3 regions of the Streptococcus halichoeri genome follow, and region 3 is predicted to be linked to each of the others. Evidence: predicted binding sites of a transcription regulator. Region 3 holds the regulator's gene; each other region holds the start of a gene.
What was found. The regulator HrcA, encoded in region 3, represses chaperone genes, less so after heat shock. The targets are predictions, from matches to a motif close to TTAGCACTCNNNNNNNNNGAGTGCTAA.
Positions count from the first base shown of each region.

Region 1: groES (co-chaperone GroES) is a predicted target of HrcA. The motif match lies at 2,358-2,384, and genes of this name have one in related genera.
Region 2: K5J94_RS08585 (ATP-dependent Clp protease ATP-binding subunit) is a predicted target of HrcA. The motif match lies at 1,871-1,897, and genes of this name have one in related genera.

Region 1 covers NZ_CP081502.1:477,070-481,331, reverse strand. Annotated here, with positions in the region: gene K5J94_RS02485 (C69 family dipeptidase) at 1-89, shown strand, start outside; gene groL (chaperonin GroEL) at 298-1,932, opposite strand; gene groES (co-chaperone GroES) at 2,039-2,323, opposite strand; gene K5J94_RS02470 (ATP-dependent Clp protease ATP-binding subunit) at 2,756-4,262, opposite strand, start outside.
Region 2 covers NZ_CP081502.1:1,832,020-1,836,281, reverse strand. Annotated here, with positions in the region: gene K5J94_RS08585 (ATP-dependent Clp protease ATP-binding subunit) at 1-1,758, opposite strand, end outside; gene K5J94_RS08580 (YkuJ family protein) at 2,049-2,279, shown strand; gene K5J94_RS08575 (bifunctional methylenetetrahydrofolate dehydrogenase/methenyltetrahydrofolate cyclohydrolase) at 2,475-3,332, shown strand; gene xseA (exodeoxyribonuclease VII large subunit) at 3,519-4,262, shown strand, end outside.
Region 3 covers NZ_CP081502.1:769,559-773,820, reverse strand. Annotated here, with positions in the region: gene grpE (nucleotide exchange factor GrpE) at 733-1,296, opposite strand; gene hrcA (heat-inducible transcriptional repressor HrcA) at 1,324-2,358, opposite strand; gene K5J94_RS03780 (glucosaminidase domain-containing protein) at 2,493-3,104, opposite strand; gene K5J94_RS03775 (histidine phosphatase family protein) at 3,221-3,946, opposite strand.

The DNA.
Region 1 (4,262 bases), 290 kb from region 3:
GCGCAGCTAAAACCTTCAAACGGCTCAAAGAAATCGAAGCCCGCTTAGAAAAAGACAGCAGCAAAAAAGACGATAAAACCAAAAAATAACCCGCAGCAGTATGGAGCTGCAGCAGCCAGGACAGGCCGCACCAAGGATGGTCCACAGCAAGGGTTGCAGTAGCAAGCAAGAGCTGCACCGCACAAGCAAAGCTCTGACTGGTAAAAAAGTGAGGCCGACATCTCAGACATACCATAAAAACACTAAAGGCTATGGACAAAAAAGATCCAAGCCTTTAGTGTTTTATGTCTTATCTTATTAGAAGCCGCCCATCATACTAGGATCCATACCACCTGGCATAGCTGGCGCTTGTGCAGCTGGTTCTGGTTGGTTGGCAACCACTGCTTCTGTGGTTAAAATCAAGCTAGCCACTGAAGCTGCGTTTTGCAATGCTGAGCGCGTTACCTTCACTGGGTCAATAATGCCGGCTGAAATCATGTCGACCCATTCACCCGTTGCAGCATTAAAGCCAGTGCCTTCAGAGCTGTTCTTTAATTTGTCAATAATCACTGAACCTTCATAGCCAGCATTGTAAGCAATCTGACGGACAGGTTCTTCAAGGGCACGCATCACGATGTTGCGACCGGTGTCTTGATCACCATCTAATGCAAGTGCTGCGACTTTTTCAAGTACAGAGATGAAAGCTGTTCCACCACCTGCCACGATACCTTCTTCCACAGCTGCACGGGTTGCATTTAAGGCATCTTCAATGCGCAGTTTCATTTCTTTTAGCTCTGTTTCGGTTGCTGCACCGACTTTGATGACAGCAACGCCGCCGGCTAATTTAGCCAGACGTTCTTGTAATTTTTCACGATCAAATTCAGAGCTGGTTGATTGGAGCTGTGACTTAATCAAGTCCACACGTTGCGCAATGGCATCAGCGCTGCCTGCGCCCTCAACAATCACTGTTGAGTCTTTGTCAATCGTGATTTTCGCTGCTTGACCCAGCGCAGCCATTGTCGCATCCTTAAGGTCAAGTCCTAGTTCTTCTGTGATGACTGTCCCACCGGTTAAGATGGCAATATCTTCAAGCATGGCTTTACGGCGATCACCAAAGCCTGGCGCTTTAACAGCAACAACGTTGAAAGTACCACGGATCTTGTTTAAAACAAGGGTTGGTAATGCTTCGCCATCCACATCATCAGCAATCATCAACAACGGACGGTTGGTTTTAAGCACTTCTTCTAAAAGTGGTAAGATTTCTTGGATATTGGAGATTTTCTTGTCGGTAATCAAGATAAACGGATTTTCCAATTCGGCAACCATCTTCTCATTGTCGGTAACCATGTATTGAGAAAGGTAACCACGGTCAAATTGCATCCCTTCGACAACTTCTAGTTCTGTTTCCATTCCACGAGATTCTTCGATAGTAATAACACCGTCATTACCTACGCGTTCCATGGCTTCAGAGATGTATTCACCAACTTTTTCGGAACGAGAAGAAACTGCTGCGACCTGAGCAATGGCTTCTTTACCAGAAACAGGTTGGGCAATCGCTTTTAATTCAGCAACTGCTTTTGCGGTAGCTTCTTCAATACCTCGGCGGATGCCAATGGGGTTAGCCCCTGCTGTAACGTTTTTTAGGCCTTCTCGCACAATTGCTTGTGTCAAGACGGTAGCAGTGGTGGTTCCATCACCAGCAATGTCGTTTGTTTTTGAAGCGACTTCAGACACAAGCTTTGCGCCCATATTTTCAAAATGATCTTCGAGTTCAATTTCCTTAGCAATCGTAACCCCATCATTAGTGATCAGTGGTGAACCAAATGCTTTTTCTAGTACCACATTACGACCTTTTGGGCCTAAGGTTACCTTGACGGTATCTGCAAGGACATCTACACCGCGCACCATTGCAGAACGCGCATCTGCTGAAAATTTAATCTCTTTACTTGCCATTCTATGTTCTCCTTTATTTTTTAAATGTGAGCCAAGTCAAAGACCTCGTCTCAATCAAGGCTTTTGCTCAGCAATGATTGCCTCACTGAGGCTACCGCAGCTAGGCTTACAAAATTGCTAGAATATTAGCTTCGCGGACTAAGACGACCTTCTCATCGTCAACTGTTACGGGAACGCCTTGGTCAGCTTCCACTAAGACGCGATCACCAACACTAACAGCAGCTGGAATCACTTCGCCAGTGATTGTACGAAGGCCCGTCTCGCTGACAGCAAGCACGGTTGCTTGTTTAGTCGCTTGCGTGTGGGCACCAGCCAGAACAAAACCACCAATGGTTTGTTCTTTTTCTTCGTCGACTTTAACGACCACACGGTCACCTAATGGTTTAATCATGGTTTTTCCTCCAACTAAAATATTTCGTGATTTTTTAGCACTCTATTGTACCGAGTGCTAAGATAATTCTATTGTATCACTTGGTCAAAAATAGTCAAGACAAAAATAAGCAAAATTTAAATATCCCGCTAACCCGCAGCTACACCACTGTTTTATCCTATCATCCAGCTCGAGCGAGGAGCATCACACAGGTCTGTGGCCCCACAAAATAAACCAGCAAGAACCGCAAGTTCTTCTAGCTAGCCTCACAAAAGCCTGCTTTTTAGCTTGGCTTTTCATCCTGCTTACTTGGCGTAGTTCATTGTGATCCAGCGCCACTCCTAGCCTTGATCAGCAGCAAAAAAAAGCACCCAAACAGATGGAAAAGGTCTCCCAAAACGTTAGCTTGTGTCGTCTAACGTTAGGAGTCACACAATCTGTTCAGATACTTTTTTAAGAAACACTATCGAAGGTCACCTCTTGCTGCTTCAAGCCAACTTTCAGTGTTTGCCCGGCTGACAGCTTGCCAGCTAGGATCAATTCTGACAGCGGGTCTTCGATGGTTGTTTGGATAGCGCGGCGCAGAGGCCTTGCCCCATTCTCTGCATCATAGCCAATAGTTGCCAGATGGTTGAGCACTGACGGCTGTAATTTCAGCGTCACGCCTTTTTCTGCCAAGACAGCTACCAGTGGCTTGACCATAATTTTCACAATATCTTTAATGTTGGCCTGACTCAAGCTGTGGAAGACCACCTTCTCATCAATCCGGTTGATGAATTCTGGGCGGTAGGTGCGTTTTAGCTCTTCCATAATTCGGCTTTCCATAGCCTTGTGGTCCTGGCTGACAGCCTTGGCCCCAAAACCAACAGTCTTATCATCACGCAAGGCTGTTGCGCCCAGGTTACTGGTCATGATAATAATGGTATTTGAAAAATCAACCTTACGACCCCGGCTATCTGTCAGCATACCGTCATCAAGCACTTGCAGCAAGACATTAAAGATGTCTGGGTGGGCTTTTTCGACTTCGTCAAACAAGAGCACAGCATAAGGCTTATTGCGCACTTTTTCTGTCAGCTCGCCTCCTTCATCATAGCCAACATAGCCCGGCGGTGCGCCATTTAGCCGGCTTGCCGCAAATTTCTCCATGTATTCGGACATGTCAAAACGAATCAGCGCAGACGCGTCATCAAAGAGCACTTCTGCCAAAGCCTTGGCGAGTTCTGTTTTACCAACACCTGTTGGGCCTAAGAACATGAAAGAACCAATCGGCCGCTTGCCTGTGCGAATGCCAGATTGATTACGCCGGATAGCGCGAGCAATGACAGAAACAGCCTGCTCTTGGCCAATCACCCGCTGGTGTAGTTCTTTTTCGAGGCGCAAATATTTCTGACTGTCTGCCCGGCTTAGTTTTTCAACTGGAATGCCAGATAGCTTGCTCAAGGTGGTCAAAATGTGGTCTGGTGTCACTGCAACTGCCTTAGGCTCGCTCTCATCCTGTGTTTGCTTAAGCAGCTTAGAGACGCGTTTCATATCACCAGCAATCAGCGCCTGATCGGCCGGTGTCAGATCCTTAGGCACTTCCTTTTGCACCAAACCTTGGACAGTTGCGCTCGCCTCATCCAGTAGGTCAATCGCAGAATCAGGGAGATGCTTGCTTGTTAAATAGCGATGCGCCATCTTGACTGCTGTCTCCACTGTTTCGCGTGCAATCGTCACATGATGAAACGTTTCATAAGTCGACTTCAACCCCATAAGAATCTCAGTCGCATCAGCCTCACTTGGTTCGTCAATCAAAATCTTGGCAAAGCGGCGAGAAAGCGCAGCATCTTTTTCAATATGCTTTTGATATTCTTCTTGGGTCGTGGCACCAACCATATGAAGCGTGCCCCGGGAAAGGGCAGGTTTCAAAATATTCGCCGCATCTAAAGTGCTATCAATCCCACTACCTGACCCCATAATA
Region 2 (4,262 bases), 960 kb from region 3:
ATCAGTGAGGCGACCATCATCAAGTACTTGAAGAAACATATGCATCACATCTGGATGGGCCTTTTCGACTTCGTCAAGAAGAATGAGCGAGTAGGGATTACGACGAACTTTTTCAGTTAGTTGACCAGCCTCATCATAACCAACATAGCCTGGAGGTGCTCCGACCAATTTGGATACGGCATGTTTTTCCATGTATTCAGACATATCAAAACGAATCATATTTTCGTCAGAGCCAAATAATTCAATAGCTAATTGCTTAGAAAGCTCGGTCTTTCCTACACCGGTTGGTCCTACAAACAAGAAGGAGCCGATTGGTCGATTGAGGCTGCCTAAGCCGACCCGGTTACGCCGAATGGCCTTGGCGATTTTTTCCACGGCTGCATCTTGGCCAATGACATGGCTCTTAAGATCATCAGCCAAGTGAATCAATTGTGACTGTTCTTTTGCTTTTAAGTCGCCAACTGGGATATTCGTTTTTTCCTCTACGATTGCTTCAATGGTTTTTTCAGTAATCAAAGGAATATCTTGGTCTGTGACCTCTTGTTTTTGCATTTCTTTTAGTTTGAGGATTTGGTCACGGAAATAAGCTGCGCGTTCAAAGTCTTCTTGACGGGTAGCTAGCGCTTTTTGATTTTCAGCGTCTACTAGCTTTTGATCAATTTCTTTTGGATCAACGAAATTAAGTGTTAGATTCATTTTTGAGCCTGCTTCATCCAGCAGGTCAATGGCCTTGTCTGGTAAGAATCGGTCTTGGATATAGCGATTCGAGAGATGAGCCGCAGCTAAAATAGCATCATCGCTATATTGAACATGGTGGTATTCTTCGTATTTCTTTTGAATACCCTTTAAGATAGTAATGGTTTCATCAACAGAAGGTTCATTGACTTTAACAGGTTGCATCCGCCGCTCTAGGGCAGCGTCTTTTTCAATAATCCGATATTCGTTGAGAGTGGTAGCGCCCACTAATTGGAGTTCACCACGTGCCAGAGCTGGTTTTAAGATATTACCAGCATCCATGTTACCATCGCCTGCATTGCCAGCGCCGACAATTTCATGGATTTCATCAATAAATAAGATGACGTCTTTGCGGTTACGAATTTCTTCCATGAGCTTTTGCATGCGCTCTTCAAATTGACCGCGGATACCAGTACCTTGGACCAAGCTGACCACATCTAAACGAATGACATGTTTTCCTTGCAGTTTATGCGGAACATCGCCATCAATAATTTTTTGAGCTAGGCCTTCTACAACAGCTGTTTTACCAACACCTGGCTCACCAATCAGGACGGGATTATTTTTTGTTCGCCGGTTCAGAATTTCAATCACGCGGCGAATCTCATCATCGCGCCCAATGACAGGGTCAATGCCGCCACGACTGGCAATATCGGTCACATCAATACCAAATTCATCTAAGAGTCCTTGAGGAGCTTGCGGATCTTGACGGCGGGTCGCTTGTCCAGACATGCGGTTATTTCGGCTGTTTGGATCATTTGAGAGATTATCTTGTTCTGAGCGTGGACTATTTGGAAGTTTACTAAACGGTTGGAAATTATTTAAATCATCCATAAAGTCTTCAAAAAGTGGTTTAATAGAGTCAGAAAGGGTACCTTGTTTTTGATTGCCCAATAAGCTATTTTGGGGATCTGTCTTCATAATTTGATAACAATTTTGACAAAGGTCAATTTGGCGTTGTTTGCCGTTCACATTAGTATATAGGTGAATAGAGGCTTCGTTTAAGTTACAATTTTGACAAAGCATAGGCTTTACCTCCAGTGAGTGATACGAGTTCAACTTTTAGTCAATAAAGGTCAAACTCTATATGTTCATTATAGCACCCTTTAAGCGGAAAGCAAGTAAAAAGTTTCCTAATTTAGCACTCTTAACTTTTGAGTGCTAATAGCTTGGTCTAGCTTCTAGGGGGCAAGTCATAAGCTGATAGCTACTACAAAATCAGGCCAAGCCAGGAAATAATTCACTTTTAGTGTCTGTTTATAGGTTTTTATGTTAGAATATAGTGAACACTAAACGAAACGAATAGGAGAATGGAAATGGAATCACATCTTGTGAGAATAATCAACCGTCTAGAATTGATGGTAACAGACGATGGGAACCTCAAGCGCAATTTTGAACGTGATGGTGTTGTCGTTGCTGAAGTTTCTTTTTCAAATGACCCAGAAAATGGACCAGTTTTTACCTTACGTGACGTGGAAGCACGGGAATCATACTCATTTGATAGTATTGACTTGATTGCAATGGAAATCTACGATTTATTATATTAAGTTAAAAGACTTGCTTGGGCAAGTTTTTTGTGCTTCCAGACGTTTTTAAGCCTTAAGTTGACAGCTCCTTAAGTGATGGTTTTAGGTTGGTCGCTCCTATTTTGGTCAAATGTTAACCTTAATAATGATTCGGTGGTGAAAGCCACTCTTTTTTTGCTATAATAGGTAACAGACTAAATAAAGAGGTACAAAATGATGGTAGAATTTTTAGATGGAAAAGCATTAGCCCAAAAAATGCAGGCTGAATTAGCTAAGAAAGTAACTGAACTTAAGCGTCAACATCAGATTGTTCCGGGCTTGGTTGTTATTTTAGTAGGTGATGATGCAGCTAGCCAAATCTACGTCAGAAATAAAGAGCGTGCTGCTCACGCTGCAGGTTTTAAGAGTCAGACCGTTCATCTGTCTGAATCAATCAGCCAAGAAGAATTGATTAATGTCATTATGACCTACAATGACGATCCGAGTATCCATGGCATTTTAGTTCAGCTCCCCTTACCAGACCACATTAATGACAAAAAAATTATCCTATCTATTAACCCAAGTAAGGATGTTGATGGCTTTCATCCGATGAATACAGGTCATCTCTGGTCAGGTCGGCCCCAGATGGTGCCTTGTACACCTGCAGGAATTATGGAGTTGCTCAGTGCCTACTCTATTTCATTAGAAGGCAAGCATGCGGTAATTATCGGCAGATCCAATATTGTTGGTAAGCCCATGGCCCAACTGTTGCTAGCCAAAAATGCCACAGTTACCTTAACCCATTCACGAACGAAACATTTAAAGGCCTTTACCAAGCAAGCAGATCTGCTAATTGTAGCGATTGGTGCTGGGCACTTTGTGACAAAGGATTTTGTCAAGGCTGGCGCGATTGTTGTAGATGTTGGGATGAACCGTGATGACAATGGCAAGTTAATTGGTGATGTAGACTTTGCTTCGGTTTCTCAGGTAGCTAGCATGTTAACACCTGTCCCAGGTGGCGTTGGCCCAATGACCATTACCATGTTGTTGGAGCAAACCTATCAAGCGGCCTTGCGTAAAGCAGCTAAAAACTAAATGATGTATGAGCGCCAGCTTTTGCCTTAATGACAAAGGAAGCCTTCCCTTTCAATCTGTGAAGCCGTAGGGCTTCTTTTGTCCTTTATCCTCTCATTTGTAGGGGAAAAATGGTATACTACATATGTTAGATGCACTATTATGTATGTTAGATATAACTTTTAACTCTCATAGAAAGAAAACACGATGGCTAATTATCTCTCAGTGTCTGAGCTGACGAAATACCTAAAAATGAAGTTTGATCGTGATCCTTATCTGGAACGCGTTTATTTGACAGGACAGGTGTCCAACTTTCGCCGGCGTCCTAACCATCAGTATTTCTCCATTAAGGATGAAAAAGCAGTTATTCAGGCGACCATGTGGGCAGGACAATTTAAGAAATTAGGATTTGAGCTAGAAGAAGGGCTCAAGATTAATGTCATCGGACGTGTCCAGCTCTATGAACCCAGCGGCTCTTACTCCATCATCGTTGAAAAGGCTGAGCCTGATGGCATTGGTGCCCTAGCACTGCAATTTGAACAACTAAAGAAAAAACTCGCAGAAGCAGGGTATTTTGATGCAAGGCACAAGCAGTCTTTGCCACAATTTGTTCAAAAAATCGGAGTGGTCACTAGCCCAAGTGGAGCGGTCATTCGTGATATTATTACCACTGTTTCTAGACGCTTTCCCGGCGTGGAAATTCTTTTGTTTCCCACCAAGGTCCAAGGTCAAGGCGCAGCACAAGAAGTGGTCGCAAATATTGCTCGGGCAAACCAGCGCGATGACCTGGATTTACTCATTGTAGGTCGTGGTGGTGGGTCGATTGAAGACCTCTGGGCCTTTAATGAAGAAATGGTGGTTCAGGCTATCTTTGAATCACGCTTGCCGATTATTTCCAGTGTTGGCCATGAGACAGATACGACTTTGGCTGACTTCGTCGCAGATAGCCGA
Region 3 (4,262 bases):
CGGCTATGAACATTCTAGTCAGCCTTGCGGACCTTGCGGAGGGGGCGTTAGCGAAATCAACGATTTCTGACTGACACCTAGTTTTTTGTCATTTCGGACAGGGTGTGCTGGCACACTGCCTTAGTTTCCTATTTTCTTTCCACTTTTTTTACGGTCTTTGCATCTTAGTTGAACTGAGCACGACCTAAAAGTGCCGCGAAAAAGATAAACTGCCTTGTGTGCTAGCACACTGCCTTAGTTTCCTATTTTCTTTCCACTTTTTTTAACGGTCTTTGCATCTTAGCTGAACTGAGCACGACCTAAAAGTGCCGCGAAAAAGATAAACTGCCTTGTGTGCTAGCACACTGCGTTAGTTTCCTATTTTCTTCTCACTTTTTTACGGTCTTTGCATCTTAGTTGAACTGAGCACGACCTAAAAGTGCCGCGAAAAAGATAAACTGCCTTGTGTGCTAGCACACTGCGTTAGTTTCCTATTTTCTTCTCACTTTTTTACGGTCTTTGCATCTTAGTTGAACTGAGCACGACCTAAAAGTGCCGCGAAAAAGATAAACTGCCTTGTGTGCTAGCACACTGCGTTAGTTTCCTATTTTCTTCTCACTTTTTTACGGTCTTTGCATCTTAGTTGAACTGAGCACGACCTAAAAGTGCCGCGAAAAAGATAAACTGCCTTGTGTGCTAGCACACTGCGTTAGTTTCCTATTTTCTTTCCACTTTTTTTACGGTCTTTGCATCTTAGTTATACACCACCACCATGGCGGGTCTTAAGAGGCGCTCATGGAGCTTGTAACCTTTTTGGAAAACCTCCGCAATAGTGTCTGCTGGGTGGTCTTCGTCTGCTGGCAGGGTTTGGACAGCCATGTGCAGGTTATGATCAAAGTTTTCCACTGCTACTTCTTCGATGCCTTCTTCTTTGAGGGCTTGGATGAGGCTTTCTTGGACCATCTCGAGGCCCTTTTTGACATCGTCCGTGAGGCCTTCGACGGCGAGGGCTCGCTCCAAGTTATCAAGACTTGGGAGGATTTTCTTTGCTAGATCCTGCGAGCGGTAGCGCTGGAGGTTTTGCCGTTCTTCGTTTGAGCGGCGCTGGATATTTTGCATTTCGGCGTGCGCCCGCAGGTATTTGTTTTCAAATTCTTCTGCACGCGCAGTGGCTGCCTCTAACTCTGATGGTTGGTCGGCATCCGGCTGGTCTTTTGGTTCTTGCTCTGCCATTTCTTCAGGTGGCGCTGTGACCATATCTTCTGTGGGTTGCTGGTCTTTATCTTTGTGCTCTTGGTCTTGGGGTTTTTGGGACAAGGTAACACCTCTTTCTTTTTTGATGGGTTAGTGCACTTCGTAATGGTTACTGTTTAGGTAACGGTAGTAATCTCTTAGTTTAATGGCTAAGATCCGGCCAACGACATTGATCAAGCTGACATTGCGGCGATAATCCATATCGATAGGGCCGATGAGACTAAGGAGCCCATAGCCACGGTAAGGAATCAAGAACTTATAGGTCAACAGACTGACCTGAGATAGGGCTTTCTCCTTGGCATTTGCGACCTGAACGGTCGCCATGGCATCCTCAGACATGCTCTCACGGATGCTAAGGGCTAGCGCTGCTGGGTTATCTAGAAACTGATAGGTGTCTAGGCCGGCAAAATTCAAGGCATTGACCTTGCCAGAGACAAAGATGGTTTCTTGGAAAAGTTCCTTAAAGATATAATCAAACAAGTCTAGCACGTTATCCGTAATGGTAAAGTACTTTTGTAAGACTTGGGGAATCTCGGTGCGCAGGCGGTAATGGATCTCCATCAAGTCACGGTTAATGAGCCGATCATCCACGATTTCTTTGATTTTTTCAAAATCGCGGGCCAAGAAATTTCTCGGGATGGCAAATTGCACTGTCAGTGGCTTTGACTCATCCATGGTCAATACGGCTAAGGCATCGTGGCTGGATAACTGGACGATGTTAAAGCTTGTTAGCTTTTGCCTGGCTGGCTCGACATCCAAGATCGCAACGGAATAGCCGGTGATGTTGGCTAAGACCTGGCTGGCTTTTAAGAGAATATCCTCTAGTTTGTAGGCTTCAAAATCAAAAGCTTTAATCATATGATAGACATCTCTTTCATCGATGCATTCTAAATCTAAGGAATGTTCGACGAAGTATTTAAAGCCCGCCGCACTTGGCATGCGGCCGCTGGATGTGTGGGCCTTTTGCAGCAGGCCTAGTTTTTCTAGCTTGGCCATGTCATTACGAATGGTAGCACTGCTGGTTTCAATGGACTCTTGTAAGGCTTTTGAGCCAACAGGCTCATGGGTTTTGGTGAATAAATCAATAATGATATTGAGGATTTCATTTTGCCGATGTGTAATCACAAGCCAATCACCTCTTTCATTTAGCACTCTTTACTATCGACTGCTAATCTATGATTCCATTATACGCTATTCTATCGGCTTGTCAAGGGAAAAAACTAAAAAATTAGCACTCACTTTTGCTGAGTGCTAATTTTCTAATCATACTGAGTGAGGTTGTATTGCTCAATGACCTGAATCATGGCTTGGGCCCTGTTTTTATCTTGAGGATAGAGGTATTTTTGCAGGGCTTGGCTGGGTTTGACATAGCCTTTTTGGGTGGCTAAGTGGGTGTATAAGTCGGTATCGGCTAATTCCCCTGCTTTCAGGCGTTGCAAATAATCGCGCGCAGCCTGGTCCCAGCTGAGGTAGCGGGCGTAGCGAACGGTTTGGCCTTGGGTCATTGCTTGCGCTGCTGAGCTATTTTGCAAAAAAGGCGCAACTGAACTAGGTGTCAAGGCGATGGCGGCTTGGCCTGGTTTGGCGGGGAGGGCATAAAGGTTAGCGTATTTGGCGGCCAATAAGGTCTGGCCATGCTGGCTTTCAAGATCGGCTTGAGCCAGTAAGACTGAGGGTTTGATGCCGTAAGCTTTGGCGATGGGGCCTAGCTCTTTGGCTAGGCGTTTAAGAAAGGCTTGCTGGCTGTAGGGGACAGGCTGCAATTGTCGCGCCTTAGGTGGGCTTGCGTGCCAGCATAAGGGAAGGAGAATCAGTCCCATAAAGAGCACTAACAGTATGATAAAGTATCCTAAGCTGAGGCGTTTTCTCATTATTTCTCCTTGAGTCAGTCTGGCTACTATTTCGTGGTAGCTGCTGGTTTTTTATTTTTTGGGGATAGGTCCCCTCGTAAGAGCTAGGGGGTGATGGCTCGCACCAGTTTTTAGCCTCAGTAAGTCTGGTTGGTTGGTTGCTGGGCGGCAGTTGCTTCGATGATCTCGCGACCTCGATAGCGATAGCTCATATCTCCGATGGCTTTGATGGTAAACTGGCCGTCTTCATAGTCAACGACAGTAACAGAGCCGTTATCAATGTATTGTTTGTCATGCTGAGGATCAATCAACCATAAGAAGGTCCCTATGGTCATGCCATGGCTTACGACAATGGCATTGCCGCCGCCGGCATTTTGGATGGACAAGGCAATCGCTTCAAAGCCGTCTAAAATGCGTTTGCGCAGCACTTCCCAGGGTTCAGCCCAGTTGGCAGTGTCTACTTCGACAATGCTTTGTGCTAACTCTGAATAAGGGACATCTCGCAGGTTGTCGCGGCCTTGAAAGGCTTTGGTCCTAGGGAGCACACCAAGGAATAATTCGGAATCATAGGCTCCATCTAGGCTACCAAAACACCATTCCCGGATACGTTTGTCACGTGTATAGGGGATAAAAGCTTGCTCGGATTCCCGCAAAATAATCTCCATGGTCAACATGGTACGACCAGAATCACTGGAGAAGGCGGCTTGAAAGGGAATGGCGGCATCTTTTAGGCCTAGACCAAGTTCACGGATACCTTCTTCGCCGGTTTTTGTCAGGGGTGTATCACTCCATCCTTGTGCGCGACCAATTGTGTTAAACATTGTTTTGCCGTGGCGGGCAATATAAAGCCTGGTTTTTGTCATAGTGTCCTCCCTCTTCTTCTATCCATTATAGCATTAAACAAAAGGGCATGCAAAATCCCTTGCTTTACCGTTTAGGACTTAGCAGCTTGGGGCTAATGGTTGCAAATCAATGACAAGCTCTTTACCTTAGGCCTGATTTGTTACTCAGCTGACATTGGCTTTTCATATTGCTTGGTTATACTTATGGTAGGCACCTAAGAACCGATAAGACACACTAGGTTGCAAAGACCACTTGAGCGCAAGCACTCAAGTGGTCTTTTTTTCCCGAGTTTATCAGTTAAAAAATAAAAAAATCTCTATAAACGCTGTCAAATCA